Regions from separate parts of the Pseudomonas sp. F2 genome, predicted to be linked through region 1. Evidence: predicted binding sites of a transcription regulator. Region 1 holds the regulator's gene; each other region holds the start of a gene.

The links. Region 1 encodes FliA, which starts transcription of late flagellar genes. Its sites were predicted from a motif close to CTAAAGTTTNNNNNNNNNNNGCCGNTAA; they were not measured.
Region 2: the regulator FliA is predicted to act here: its motif matches at 1,551-1,578, upstream of AC193Q_RS15885 (methyl-accepting chemotaxis protein).
Region 3: the regulator FliA is predicted to act here: its motif matches at 2,174-2,201, upstream of AC193Q_RS05730 (methyl-accepting chemotaxis protein).
Region 4: the regulator FliA is predicted to act here: its motif matches at 1,555-1,582, upstream of motA (flagellar motor stator protein MotA).

Annotation. Positions count from the first base shown of each region.
Region 1 covers NZ_CM169904.1:165,454-168,869, forward strand. Annotated here, with positions in the region: gene flhF (flagellar biosynthesis GTPase FlhF) at 1-490, shown strand, start outside; gene fleN (flagellar synthesis regulator FleN) at 604-1,434, shown strand; gene fliA (RNA polymerase sigma factor FliA) at 1,431-2,171, shown strand; gene AC193Q_RS00730 (chemotaxis response regulator CheY) at 2,339-2,710, shown strand; gene AC193Q_RS00735 (protein phosphatase CheZ) at 2,729-3,416, shown strand, end outside.
Region 2 covers NZ_CM169904.1:3,543,045-3,546,460, reverse strand. Annotated here, with positions in the region: gene clpB (ATP-dependent chaperone ClpB) at 1-775, shown strand, start outside; tRNA gene AC193Q_RS15905 (tRNA-Asn) at 1,071-1,146, shown strand; tRNA gene AC193Q_RS15900 (tRNA-Pro) at 1,156-1,232, shown strand; tRNA gene AC193Q_RS15895 (tRNA-Lys) at 1,238-1,313, shown strand; tRNA gene AC193Q_RS15890 (tRNA-Pro) at 1,411-1,487, shown strand; gene AC193Q_RS15885 (methyl-accepting chemotaxis protein) at 1,649-3,274, shown strand.
Region 3 covers NZ_CM169904.1:1,313,084-1,316,499, reverse strand. Annotated here, with positions in the region: gene AC193Q_RS05735 (aminotransferase class I/II-fold pyridoxal phosphate-dependent enzyme) at 1-394, opposite strand, end outside; gene AC193Q_RS05730 (methyl-accepting chemotaxis protein) at 436-2,061, opposite strand; gene AC193Q_RS05725 (glycerate kinase) at 2,350-3,416, opposite strand, start outside.
Region 4 covers NZ_CM169904.1:5,081,824-5,085,239, reverse strand. Annotated here, with positions in the region: gene motB (flagellar motor protein MotB) at 1-631, opposite strand, end outside; gene motA (flagellar motor stator protein MotA) at 635-1,486, opposite strand; gene AC193Q_RS22865 (HDOD domain-containing protein) at 1,653-3,191, shown strand; gene rhdA (thiosulfate sulfurtransferase) at 3,234-3,416, shown strand, end outside.

The DNA.
Region 1 (3,416 bases):
GCCGGTGACCCACGTCGACCCGGGCCAGTCGCTGGTGCAGGCGCTGGATCCATTGCTGCGCAAGCGCGTGGTGCTGATCGATACCGCCGGCCTGCAGGCCAGCGATCCGGCGCTGCGCATGCAGCTGGAAAGTCTGGCCGGGCGTGGCATCCGTTCAAAAAATTACCTGGTGCTGGCAACCACCAGCCAGAAACAGGTTCTAACCGCCGCTTATCACAGTTACAAGCGTTGCGGGCTTGCCGGCTGCATCCTGACTAAACTGGATGAGACGGCCAGCCTTGGCGAAGTGTTGAGCCTGGCGATCAGTCATGAACTGCCGGTCGCGTACCTGACCGATGGCCCACGGATTCCGGATGATCTGCATCTGCCGCGCCGTCATCAGCTGGTCAGCCGCGCCGTCAGCGTGCAAATGCAGGAAGAACCCAGCGAAGAAGCCATGGCTGACATGTTCGCTGATATCTACCACAGCCCGACCAAGCAGGTTGGCTGAGGTAATGAACAGTTTTTGTACCTACATCGATGGTCTGCCATGCATTGTTCCGGTTGTGAACGCGCAGCCAGTAATGTGGCCTCCGTCTATGCAAGACAAGGTAAAGAAATAACATGGGCAGCATGCATCCCGTACAGGTGATCGCGGTGACCGGCGGCAAAGGTGGCGTCGGCAAGACTAACGTGTCAGTGAACTTGTCTCTGGCGCTGGCAGAGCTTGGCCGTCGGGTCATGCTGCTGGACGCCGACCTGGGGCTGGCGAACGTCGACGTTCTGCTGGGGCTGACCCCCAAACGCACGCTGGCCGATGTCATCGAAGGCCGCTGCGAACTGCGCGACGTGCTGTTGCAGGGCCCCGGCGGGATCCGCATCGTGCCGGCCGCTTCCGGCACCCAAAGCATGGTGCACCTGAGCCCGGCGCAACATGCCGGTCTGATTCAGGCGTTCAGCGACATCGGCGACAATCTCGATGTACTGGTGATCGACACCGCTGCGGGCATTGGTGACTCGGTAGTCAGTTTCGTGCGCGCGGCGCAGGAAGTGTTGCTGGTGGTCTGCGACGAGCCGACCTCGATCACCGACGCCTACGCGCTGATCAAACTGCTCAATCGCGACTACGGCATGAACCGCTTCCGCGTCCTCGCCAACATGGCGCAGAGCCCGCAGGAAGGGCGCAACCTGTTCGCCAAGTTGACCAAGGTCACGGATCGCTTTCTCGACGTCGCCTTACAATACGTCGGCGCGGTGCCGTACGACGAAAGCGTGCGCAAGGCCGTGCAGAAGCAGCGAGCAGTCTATGAAGCCTTTCCGCGTTCCAAGTGCGCGCTGGCGTTCAAGGCGATCGCGCAGAAGGTCGATACCTGGCCGCTGCCTGCCAACCCGCGTGGGCACCTTGAGTTTTTCGTCGAGCGCCTCGTGCAGCAAACGGCAGGGCCTGTGTTATGACCGCCAGCGGTATGAACTACTACAAGAAATCGGCACGTGACGCGCAGTACGAGTTGATCGAGCGTTACGCGCCACTGGTCAAGCGCATTGCCTATCACTTGCTGGCGCGCTTGCCGGCGAGTGTGCAGGTCGAAGACCTGATTCAGGCCGGGATGATCGGCCTGCTCGAAGTCTCGACCAAATATGACGCCAGCAAAGGCGCCAGTTTCGAAACGTACGCGGGCATCCGGATCCGCGGCGCGATGCTCGATGAAGTGCGCAAAGGGGATTGGGCACCGCGCTCGGTTCACCGCAATACCCGTATGGTCAGCGATGCCATTCGCTCAATTGAAGCTAAAACCGGCCGTGACGCTAAAGATCACGAGGTTGCGGCCGAACTCCAATTGAGTCTCGACGATTACTACGGGATTTTGAATGACACGCTGGGCAGCCGGCTGTTCAGTTTCGACGACCTGCTGCAGGACGGCGAACACGAAGGGCTGCACGAGGATGGCGCCAGTGCTCATCTTGAGCCGTCACGCGATCTGGAAGATGAACGCTTCCAGGCTGCGCTGGCGGACGCGATTGCCAATTTGCCGGAGCGTGAGCGACTGGTGTTGGCGCTGTACTACGACGAAGAACTGAACCTCAAGGAAATCGGTGAAGTCCTTGGCGTCAGTGAATCGCGGGTCAGCCAGTTACACAGCCAGTGCGCGGCCCGCTTGCGGGGGCGTTTGGGGGAGTGGCGAGCGCGCTGAAGGCAGTGTGGGGACACTGCGAACGAGGCTGGTGCGGTGATGAACAGCACCGGTCTTGCTCTGTTGTGCTCCAGACAGTCATCGAGTGCTTTGCCGGATTGATTGAAATGGCGCGTCCAGGTGCTGGGCGCGTTTAAGACTGCTTGGAGGTCGAATTGGACAAGAACATGAAAATCCTCATCGTTGATGACTTCTCAACGATGCGGCGGATCATCAAGAACCTGCTGCGTGATCTGGGGTTCACCAACACCGTCGAGGCCGACGATGGCACCACTGCCATTCCGGTGCTCAACAGCGGAAGCATCGACTTTCTGGTAACGGACTGGAACATGCCGGGCATGACCGGTATCGACCTGCTGCGCCACGTGCGTGCCGATGAAAAACTCAAGCACCTGCCCGTGCTGATGGTGACTGCCGAAGCCAAGCGCGAGCAGATCATCGAAGCGGCCCAGGCCGGCGTCAACGGCTACGTGGTCAAACCTTTCACGGCTCAGGCGCTGAAAGAAAAAATCGAGAAGATTTTCGAACGCATCGGCTGATGAACGCGCGGGGGAGCTATGGAGCATAACGAATCTTCACAGGGCGATTTCGAATCGACCCTGAAAAAACACGCGGTCGAACTGGTCGAGAGCCTTGAAAAAGGCAGGTTCGGCGACGCTGTGCAACTGATCCATGAGCTCAATCAGACCCGTGACCGTGGCCTGTATCAGGAAGTGGGCAAGCTCACACGCGAACTGCACAGTGCGATCGTCAACTTCCAGATCGATCCGCACATGCCGCAGGCCGAGGAAGTGTCGCAAATCACCGACGCCACCGAACGCCTGGGCTATGTGGTCAAGCTGACCGAAGCCGCGGCCAACCGCACCATGGATCTGGTGGAAAGCGCGACCCCGGTGGTCAATGGCCTGGCTGAAGAAGCCCAGGCGCTGAGCACCGATTGGGGCCGCTTCATGCGTCGTGAAGTCGGGGCTGAAGAGTTCCGCGAACTGGCGCGCCGGGTCGACGGTTTTCTGTCACGCAGCAGCACGGACAACCGTGCGGTGTCGAGCAACCTGAACGACATCCTGCTGGCTCAGGATTACCAGGACCTCACCGGTCAAGTGATCAAGCGTGTGACCCAGCTGGTCACCGAAGTCGAAAGCAATTTGCTCAAACTCGTCCTCATGGCCAGTCAGGTTGACCGCTTTGCGGGCATCGAACACGACCGTGCCGCGATGCTTGCAGAAAAAGATCCACAAAAACATC
Region 2 (3,416 bases), 2.7 Mb from region 1:
GAGCGGTTCGTTCATGTTCCTCGGCCCGACCGGGGTCGGTAAAACCGAGCTGTGCAAGGCGCTGGCCGAATTCCTCTTCGATACGGAAGAGGCAATGGTGCGGATCGACATGTCCGAGTTCATGGAGAAACATTCCGTGGCGCGGCTGATCGGTGCGCCACCGGGCTATGTTGGCTATGAGGAGGGCGGTTACCTGACCGAAGCGGTACGCCGCAAACCTTACTCGGTGATCCTGCTGGATGAGGTCGAGAAGGCGCACCCGGACGTGTTCAACATCCTGCTGCAAGTGCTGGAGGATGGACGCCTGACCGACAGCCACGGACGTACGGTGGATTTCCGTAATACCGTGATTGTCATGACCTCGAACCTCGGCTCGTCGCAGATCCAGGAACTGGTCGGTGACCGTGAGGCGCAGCGTGCAGCGGTGATGGACGCGCTGACCAGTCACTTCCGTCCCGAGTTCATCAACCGGGTCGACGAAGTGGTGATCTTCGAGCCATTGGCGCGGGATCAGATCGCGGGCATTACCGAGATCCAGCTGGGCCGTCTGCGCAGTCGTCTGGCCGAGCGCGAGCTGAAGCTGGAACTGAGCCCGGAAGCGATGGACAAGCTGATTGCCGTGGGTTACGACCCGGTGTATGGCGCACGTCCGCTCAAACGTGCGATCCAGCGCTGGATCGAAAACCCGTTGGCGCAGTTGATCCTGTCGGGGCATTTCCTGCCGGGCGACACGGCAACCGGCAAGGTCGTGAGCGACGAAATCGTTTTCGACTGAGCGGTAAAGCCAATGAAATAAGGAAGGCCTCGCTTTGCGAGGCCTTTTTTTCGTTAGGCTGTTGAACTCTAAGGAAAAGGCTTGTAAAGTGCGCCCCGCAGTCAGTCACCTGCAGCATCTCAGCTCACTGAGCTGAAATCTGAAATAAGTTGCAAATCATTAACTTGAAAGCGATTTAGGGGGTTGACAGAGGTGTTCTAGGTTGTAGAATAGCGCGCCTCAGACACACGAACGCAGCGATGCGAACGGCGTCTAAGAGCTGTAAGTTTCACCGTTGTAAATTGAAATATGTAGTTCCGTGATAGCTCAGTCGGTAGAGCAAATGACTGTTAATCATTGGGTCCCAGGTTCGAGTCCTGGTCACGGAGCCAATTTCAAACCGGGGTATAGCGCAGTCCGGTAGCGCGCCTGCTTTGGGAGCAGGATGTCAGGAGTTCGAATCCCCTTACCCCGACCATTTTTGGGTCGTTAGCTCAGTTGGTAGAGCAGTTGGCTTTTAACCAATTGGTCGTAGGTTCGAATCCCACACGACCCACCATTTTTGAAACCAGGTAACACTGGGATCGAATCTTAAGATCAGAGGCCAAAAGCGCTGATCGAAGAAGGCGATCTTTGAAAGGTCGCCTTTTTTTTACCGGGGTATAGCGCAGTCCGGTAGCGCGCCTGCTTTGGGAGCAGGATGTCAGGAGTTCGAATCCCCTTACCCCGACCATATTAAAAATCCTCGTATCGAAAGATACGGGGATTTTTTTTGTCCTCGCGCCAGACAATTCCTTTCAAGTCATCGTACAACTTGCCGATAGCCCGCTAACGAGAGGGGCTGCCACTGTTCGCCCCTTCAATCTGGCCAATACAAGAATAAGGGCGTTCGTCATGTTGCTTCGTCAGTTGAATATTGCTCCACGTGCCGCGCTGGGTTTTGCCCTGATCGCGGTCCTGGTGGCGTTGCTCGGCGTATTTGCCTTGGGGCAGATGTCGAGCATTCGTGACAGTGAGGTCGCGGTCGAGAGCCAGTGGCTGCCGAGCATTCGCGGCGGTGACGAAATTCGCGAGCTGATGTTGCGCATCCGTACGATTTCCCTGCGCATGGCTCTTGATCAGGATCCGCAGAACATCGCGACTTACCGCAGCCAGATGGACACCCGCGACAAAGAACTGAGCGAGAAGATCGCTGCCTACGACAAACTGGTCACCACGGCGGAAGGCCAGCAGCTCTATGACCAGTTCAAAAAGACCTTCGCTGCCTATCGCACCGGCATCGCGCAATCCTTCACCCTGGCCGATCAAGGCCAGCGTGACGAACTGACCAAACTGTTGCTGATTGATATGAAGACTGTGGTCGATGGCTCCGGCAAACAGCTCAATGACCTGGCGGATCTGTTCGCCAGGCAGGTCACCGCGGAAAGCCAGAAATCCGCTGACCACTACCAGACCTCGCGCACCATCGTCAGCCTGTTCATAGCGCTGGCGGCGCTGGCCACGGTGGCGCTGGCAATGTTGCTCACCCGCAGCATCGTCCGTCCGCTGAGCAGCGCCGTCAGCGCTGCCGAAAGCGTGGCCCGGGGCGACCTGACCCGGCCGATCGAAACCCACGGTAACGATGAAGTCAGCCGATTGCTCAAGGCGCTCGCGACCATGCAGCAAAACCTGCGGGAAACGCTGCAAGGCATCAGCGGTTCGGCCACGCAACTGGCGAGCGCTGCTGATGAACTCAACGCGGTGACGGTCGACAGCACACACGGCTTGCAGCAGCAGAACAACGAAATCGAACAGGCAGCGACGGCGGTCAATGAAATGACCACAGCCGTTGAAGAAGTCGCTCGCAATGCCGTGTCGACATCCGATGCCACCCGCCAATCCAGTGAGTCGGCGCAACTGGGGCAGGCGCGGGTCAGTGATACCGCATCGGCCATCAATGCGCTGGCCAGCGACGTGCAGCACACTGGCGAGTTGGTGCAATCGCTGGCCAACCAGTCACAGGACATCGGCAAAGTGCTGGATGTGATCCGTGCCATTGCCGAGCAGACCAACCTGCTTGCGCTCAACGCCGCCATCGAGGCGGCCCGCGCAGGGGAAAGTGGGCGAGGTTTTGCGGTGGTCGCCGACGAAGTGCGGGCGCTGGCCTATCGCACCCAGCAATCGACGCAGGAGATCGAGCAGATGGTGCAGGGCATGCGCAGTGGTTCAAGCCTGGCGCTGGATTCGATGCAGGCCAGCGCTGCACGGGCCACGACCACGCTGGCATTGGCCGAGCGCGCCGGGGAGGCGCTGGAAACCATCACCGCTTCGGTGCATGAGATCCATGAGCGTAATCTGGTGATCGCCAGTGCCGCCGAAGAGCAGGCGCAAGTCGCGCGGGAAGTGGATCGTAATCTGGTGAACATTCGCGACCTGTCGGTCCGTTCGGCGACGGGTGCCGATCAGACCCGTGCGTCGAGCCACGAACTGTCGCAACTGGCCAACGCGCTGCAAGGCATGGTGCGCCGCTTTCAGCTCTGATGAGCGGTGATCGATTGCAGGAATGAGCCTGCTGATTTTGTGAGCTGCACAAAACAATGTGGGAGCGTGGCTTGCCCGCGATAGCGGCGGATCAGTCGACATCATCGCCGACTGACTGACCGCTATCGCTGGCAAGCCAGCT
Region 3 (3,416 bases), 1.1 Mb from region 1:
CGCCCTCGTAGGTCACGTACATTGGCTCGGCGACGATCACCTCGTCACCCGGATCCAGCAGGCATTGAGCGACCGAATACACCGCGCATTGCGCACCGGGCAGCACGATAACGTGCTCGGCCTCCACCACCTGACCGCTGCGCCGCTGGTGGCGAGCGGCGATCAGCTTGCGCAGCGCCAGTCGGCCACGCACTTCGGAATAATGCGTATCGCCAGCCAGCAGACTGTCGATGGCGCCGTGAATGATCGGCAGCGGCGTGTCGAAATCCGGATCACCCACGCTCAGCAGCAGAATGTCGACTCCCTCGGCGCGCAACGCCAGCGCGCGGTCATGAATCTGCCAGGCCGCTGCCCCCTCCCCGGCGATGCGTTGGGTCAAGGCTGAATAGCGCATGTACGTCTCCTGATGGCGCGGTCTCCAGCCTTCACCCTAGGTCAAATCACAAACCGCGCCACCATCGCGTTCAAATCCACCGCCAGACGCGACAGTTCATGGGTCGCGGCGCTGGTCTGGTTGGCCCCGGCAGCCGATTGCGTGGCTAGGTCACGGATGTTGACGAGGTTGCGGTCGACCTCACGCGAGACCTGCGCCTGCTCTTCCGAAGCGCTGGCGATCACCAGGTTGCGCTCGTTGATCTGATGGATCGACTGGGTAATCTGCTCCAGTGCCACGCCAGCGGCACGAGCCATTTCCAGGGTGGTCTGGGTGCGCTGGTTGCTTTGCTGCATCGACGACACGGCTTCACCGGTGCCGTTCTGAATACCGGCGACCATTTTTTCGATTTCCTGAGTCGACTGCGCGGTGCGATGGGCCAAGGCGCGCACTTCGTCCGCCACCACCGCAAAACCACGTCCGGCCTCACCGGCACGCGCCGCTTCGATCGCCGCATTGAGGGCCAGCAGGTTGGTCTGTTCGGCGATGGCGCGGATCACGTCCAGCACCTTGCCGATGTCACGTCCCTGCGCGGCGAGGCCTTCGATCATTTGTGCAGTGCTCTGCACGTCATGGGTCATGGTCTGGATCGCGTCGACGGTTTTCACCACTTGATCGCGCCCTTCGCGGGCTGCCTGGGTCGACTGGTTCGAGGCTTCGGAGGTCGACACCGCGTTGCGTGCCACTTCTTCCACCGCGGCGGTCATTTCGTTGACGGCGGTGGCAGCCTGTTCGATTTCGTTATTCTGCTGTTGCAGGCCACGGGAGGCTTCTTCGGTGACCGCGCTGAGTTCTTCGGCTGCAGCGCCCAATTGAGTGGCGGAGCCGGCAATCTGTTCGATGGTTTTGCGCAGATTGGTCTGCATCGTCGACAAGGCTTGCAGCAATTGTGTGGCTTCGTCTTTGCCATCGACCTCAATGGACTGGGTCAGGTTGCCGCCAGCGATGGTCTGCGCCGCCTGCACGGCACGGTTCAGCGGGGTGACGATGCTGCGGGTCAGCAGCAGGGCCAGCAGGACAGTGGCAAGCGCCGCGACAACAGCCACAATGACGATACCGGTAATGGCGCTGTCGTAGTGCTCACCGGCCTGGGTGGAGGCGACTTTCGCGCCTGCAGCGTTGATTGCAATCAGCTTGTTGAGCTGTTCGCCCATCTGGTCAGTGCCGTCCTTGATCCGCGTGTTGATCAGGGTGCGCATTTCGTCGACCTTGTCCTGACGCGACAGCTCCATCATCTGGTTTTGCGCTTGCAGGTAGTTATCGAGTGTGGTCGCGAACGTCTGGTACAACGCTCGCTCTTCGCTCTCTGCCGGCAACGCGGCGTAACTGGCCTGAGCACTGCGCACCTTGTCCACCAGCACGCCGATACGGGTTTGCGCTTCTTGCAGGCCTGCCGGGTCGCGGTTGACCAGAATCCGGAACGACAGAATCCGCAGGCGCAGAACGTTTTCCGTTACCACGCCAAGGTACGTGACGCTGGGCAGTTGATTGGTCTCCATGTCGATGGAGGCCTGGCGGATGGTCGACATGCGGTTGACGGCGAACACACCAAGGACAATCACCAACAAGGCGATAAAGGCAAAACCGAGGAAAGCACGGGGCGCGATATTCAGATTACGCAAGGACATGGTTGGACTCTCGGATAGAGGTAACTGCGAGCGTCCTTGCCGTCATCACTGGCCCTTGAGCGGGGTCAGTCCGGCGGCACTGTTCGAGGGAATCTGTGTGCGCCTGACCTCTGTATCGGCGGCGCTTTAGGAAGATTTCGTGTAAAGCGAAAATATTTTTCAAGGTGTTTCAACACTGAAACACTCACACGCCCCTGTAGGAGCTGCCGAAGGCTGCGATCTTTGGATCTTGATCTTTAAAAACAAAATCAAAAGATCGCAGCCTTCGGCAGCTCCTACAGTGTTTGCTCAGGATTTCGCTGCCAGCCGCCAGACGCGGGCAATGTCAGTTGCGCGTTCACGCAACAAGCGTGGAGCTTCGGCGCAGGCCTGCTCCAGGGTCATCGGGCCGCTGGTGACTGCGAATGCGGCGTCGATGCCGTGTTCGTAGAGCTCCTGATAACCCTCGCCGAGCGTGCCGGCGATGACAATGACCGGGACACCGTGTTTTTTGGCAATCCGCGCCACACCAAACGGCGTTTTGCCGCGCAGGGTCTGCGCGTCGAAGCGACCTTCGCCAGTGAACACCAGATCGGCGCCGTCGACCGCTTCCGCAAGGCCCACCAATTCGGCCACCACTTCCACGCCTGCTTGAAATTGCGCACCGAGAAAGGCTTTCGCCGCAAAGCCCAGCCCGCCGGCCGCGCCGCTGCCCGGCTCATCGCGGACGTCTTTGCCCAACGCTTGCGCGCAGAGCTCGGCGAAGTGACCGAGGGCCTGATCCAGTTGTTGCACCTGTATCGGTGACGCGCCCTTTTGCGGGCCGAAAATCGCCGAGGCACCGTGCGGCCCGCACAGTGGATTGTTGACGTCGGCGGCGATGTCGAAGCGCACCTGGGCCAGACGCGGATCAAGCTCGCTCAAGTCCAGTCGCGCCAGTTGCGCCAGGGCCAGGCCGCCCGGCACCAGAGCCTGCCCCTGAGCATCGAGCAATTTCACCCCGAGCGCCTGCATCGCACCGGCACCGCCATCGTTGGTGGCGCTGCCGCCAATGGCCAGAATCACTCGTTGCGCGCCGGCATCCAACGCGGCGCGAATCAGCTCACCAGTGCCGAAGGTGCTGGTGATGCAGGCATCGCGCTGCCCCGTAGGCACCAACTGCAAACCACTGGCCTCGGCCATTTCAATGATCGCGGTGTGGTTGTGCGGCAGCCAGCCCCACGCCGCATCGACCGGAGTGCCCAGCGGCCCGCGCACCCGCATCCGGCGCAGTTCGCCTTCGCAGGCAGCAAGAATCGATTCCACCGTGCCCTCGCCGCCGTCGGCCATCGGGCATTTGACCAGCGTGGCGTGTGGCCAGACTTGCGCCAGCCCCA
Region 4 (3,416 bases), 1.2 Mb from region 1:
CGGTGCCGGTGTACGGCTTGGCGTCGGTGTGGCCGCTGATGCTGATCTTGTTCGGCACCGCTTTGATGGTGTCGGCCATGGCCAGCAGGATGTCTTCGAAGTACGGCTTCAGACGTGCCGAGCCCGAGTCGAACATCGGCCGGTTTTCGGCGTCCATGATCTGGATGCGCAAGCCGTTCGGGGTGATCTCGAACAGGATCTGATCCTTGAACTTCTGCAGCTGCGGGTTCTCGTCGACCTTGTTCTGCAGTTCTTGCAGCAACAGCTCCAGGCGTTCTTTCTCGACCTGTTCGGCCATGCCTTCGACCTGTTCGGTGTCGACCGTGACCTTGTCCGGTTGCGGCTGCGATTTCACCTCAGGGTTGAGAGTGTTTTCCGGTGCCAGGGTCGGCGTACCGCCCAGATCGATGATGTACGGCGTGCCGCTTTCGGAGAAGCCGACCGGATCCTTGAAGTAACCGGCGATGGCGATCTTCTGCTCCGGCGTTGCGGTGGACAGCAACCACAACACCAGGAAGAACGCCATCATCGCCGTGGCGAAGTCGGCGAAGGCGATCTTCCACGCCCCGCCGTGATGCCCACCGGCTATGCGCTTGACGCGCTTGATGATTATCGGCTGATTATTTTCCATGGCTTAGCGACCGCGAACGGCTTGTTCCAGCTCGGCGAAGCTTGGACGGTGCGCCGGGTACAGAACCTTGCGCCCGAACTCCACCGCCAGCGATGGCGGCATGCCGGACGCCGACGCCACCAGCGAAGCCTTGATGGCTTCATAGACGTTCAGCTCTTCCTTGGCATCGTGGGCCAGCGAGTGCGCCAACGGGCCGAAGAAACCGTACGCCGCGAGAATACCGAAGAAGGTACCGACCAGTGCCGCACCGACGTGCAGACCGATGGATTTCTGATCGCCTTCACCCAGGGACGCCATGGTCACCACGATACCCAATACCGCCGCGACGATACCGAAACCGGGCATGGCGTCGGCGATGCCGTTCACCGCATGGGACGGGTGCTCAAGGTCTTCCTTGAGGCTGTAGAGCTCCATGTCGAACAGGCCTTCCAGCTCATGAGGAGCCATGTTGCCGGAGGACATGATGCGCAGGTAATCGCAGATGAACGCGGTCATGCGCTCGTCTTTGAGCACGGCCGGGTACTTGGCGAAGATCGGGCTCGCGGCAGCGTCTTCGATGTCGCCTTCGATGGCCATCATGCCTTCGCGGCGGCTCTTGTTGAGGATCTCGTAGATCAGGCCCAGCACTTCCAGATAGAACGTGTGGCTGAAACGCGAACTGAACATGCTCAGGGATTTCTTGAGCACGTGCATCGTCATGTAACCGGGGTTGGCCTGCAGGAATGCACCGAGGGCCGCACCACCGATGATCATCACCTCGAAGGGCTGGATCAGGGCGGCAATTTTGCCGTGGGAGAGCACGTATCCGCCGAGCACGCTCGCGAACACGACGATGATGCCGATAATTTTAGCCATAGGTAGAAAGTACTTGTTTAAGTCGGGTTCAAGGTCATATTCGGAAGTTAAAAAATCTCTTCTTCTACTTATCGGCAAAACTGCGCCAGACTATAGCCAGTTCAGGCGAAAAGCCAATTTAGCCCATGCCGGGCGCGTCTACAGTCAGTGAAGATCCCGTCCAGACATGGCTAATGAAACGAACGTCCCACCCGTAAAACCGACCACCCTCGAAGGCTGGGTCAAGCTGCTCGACAGTGTCCGGCTGCCCGTGCCGCAAGAGGCTCACGACAAGGTGTGCCGCGCGGTCCGTGACAACCGCAGTTCGCTGCGCGACATCGCCGACCTGATGCAGGACAGCCCGGCACTGGCCTTGAGCATCATCCGTGAGGCGAATCGTCACACCCACGGCACCCTGGCCGCACCGGCGGAAAATCTCGAGGTGGCGATCAACCGCCTGGGCCTGGCGCGTACCGAAGAATTGCTCGCGCGCCTGCCGGTCGAACCGCAGCTGCAGATCCCCAAAGCCCTGCGCCAACTGCAAATGATCAGCCAGCACGCCACACAACAGGCCAATGGTTTTTTCGCCAGTCGCCTCGCGCGTCTGTGGCAGGACATTCATTGGGGCAGCCTGTTGTTTCTCTCGCCGTTATGGCCGCTGGCGCTGACGTTTCCCGAGTTGCTCGAAGAGTGGGAGCTGCGGGTGATCCACAAGGGCGAATCGGCGCTGGTGGTCGAGAAGCAATTGTTTGGCGTCCGCCTGCTGAAGATCGCCGAGGCACTGGTACAGGTCTGGCACCTGCCGATCTGGGTGCAGCAAGGCTATAAACTGCTGCTCAGCGAACAGCGCGAACTGGTGAAAGTGCTGCGTATCGCCCGCGACAGCGAGCATCCGCTGCGCCAGCAGAATCGCCTCGATGACGATCCGACTTTGCGCCGCTGGCTCAATCAACCGGCCAACACCGTATTGCTGGCCAACGGTCTGGCGCTGTCGGCGCAACAGGCCTGGGACAGTCCGCACAGCGAGCGCTGGCAGTACCTGACCAGCCTTTATCTGCAAATCTCGATGGATGAAGTGCAGCAGCAGTTGCACCAGCAAGCCGCCAACAGTGCGCGCCAGCATGCCATGCCCGATCTGTGGCACCCGGCCGTTTCATTATTGTGGCCGTGGGGTACCCATCGCTTGCCGGCCGGGATGCTGCCAGCGGCCGCGCCGAGTGCCGAGGACCTGACGCAGTGGCGCCGACAATGCGCCGAACTGCTGGCCGAGCCGAGCCGCTTCACCAATGCCATGAGCCTGACCGTCGCCGCGCGCGATGCGCTGGTCGCCAGCGGCATGCGCCGGGTGATGATTCTGATGGCCGACCGCACGCAGTCCAATCTGCGCGTACACCAGACCTTCGGTTTGCCGAAGGAAGCCGCCGCGCTGAATTTTGTCGTCAGTCAGAGCAAAGTCCTGCAGCGGCTACTCGCGCAGCAGGCACAAGTGCGGATCAACCCCGAGAACAACGCACAGTTTTCCGCATTGTTGCCGCCGGGCCTGCGTTCGCTGTTCCGTGGCGAGCACCTGTTCCTGCGCTCACTGGTCAATAACGGCCGGGTGATCATGATCGTCGTGGCCGATCAGGGCGGCGGGCCGTTCGCCGACATCACCGTGCAGGCATTCGGCAAAACTGCACAATGCATCGAGAAAGCCCTGCACAGCTTTAGCAGCCGTGGCCGATGAGGCTGCGCTACAATCCCCCCCTTTGTGCTCTGGAGACCTCACATGTCTGACTTCTCTGGCTTGCCGCTCGTCATCGAGCCGAGCGACCTGCTCCCGCGTCTCGATTCCCCTGAACTGATTCTGGTGGATCTGACCAGCCCTGCCCGTTATGCCGAAGGTCATCTTCCCGGCGCACGCTTTGTCGACCCGAAACGCACCCAGCTCGGCCAGCCGCCGGCGCCGGGG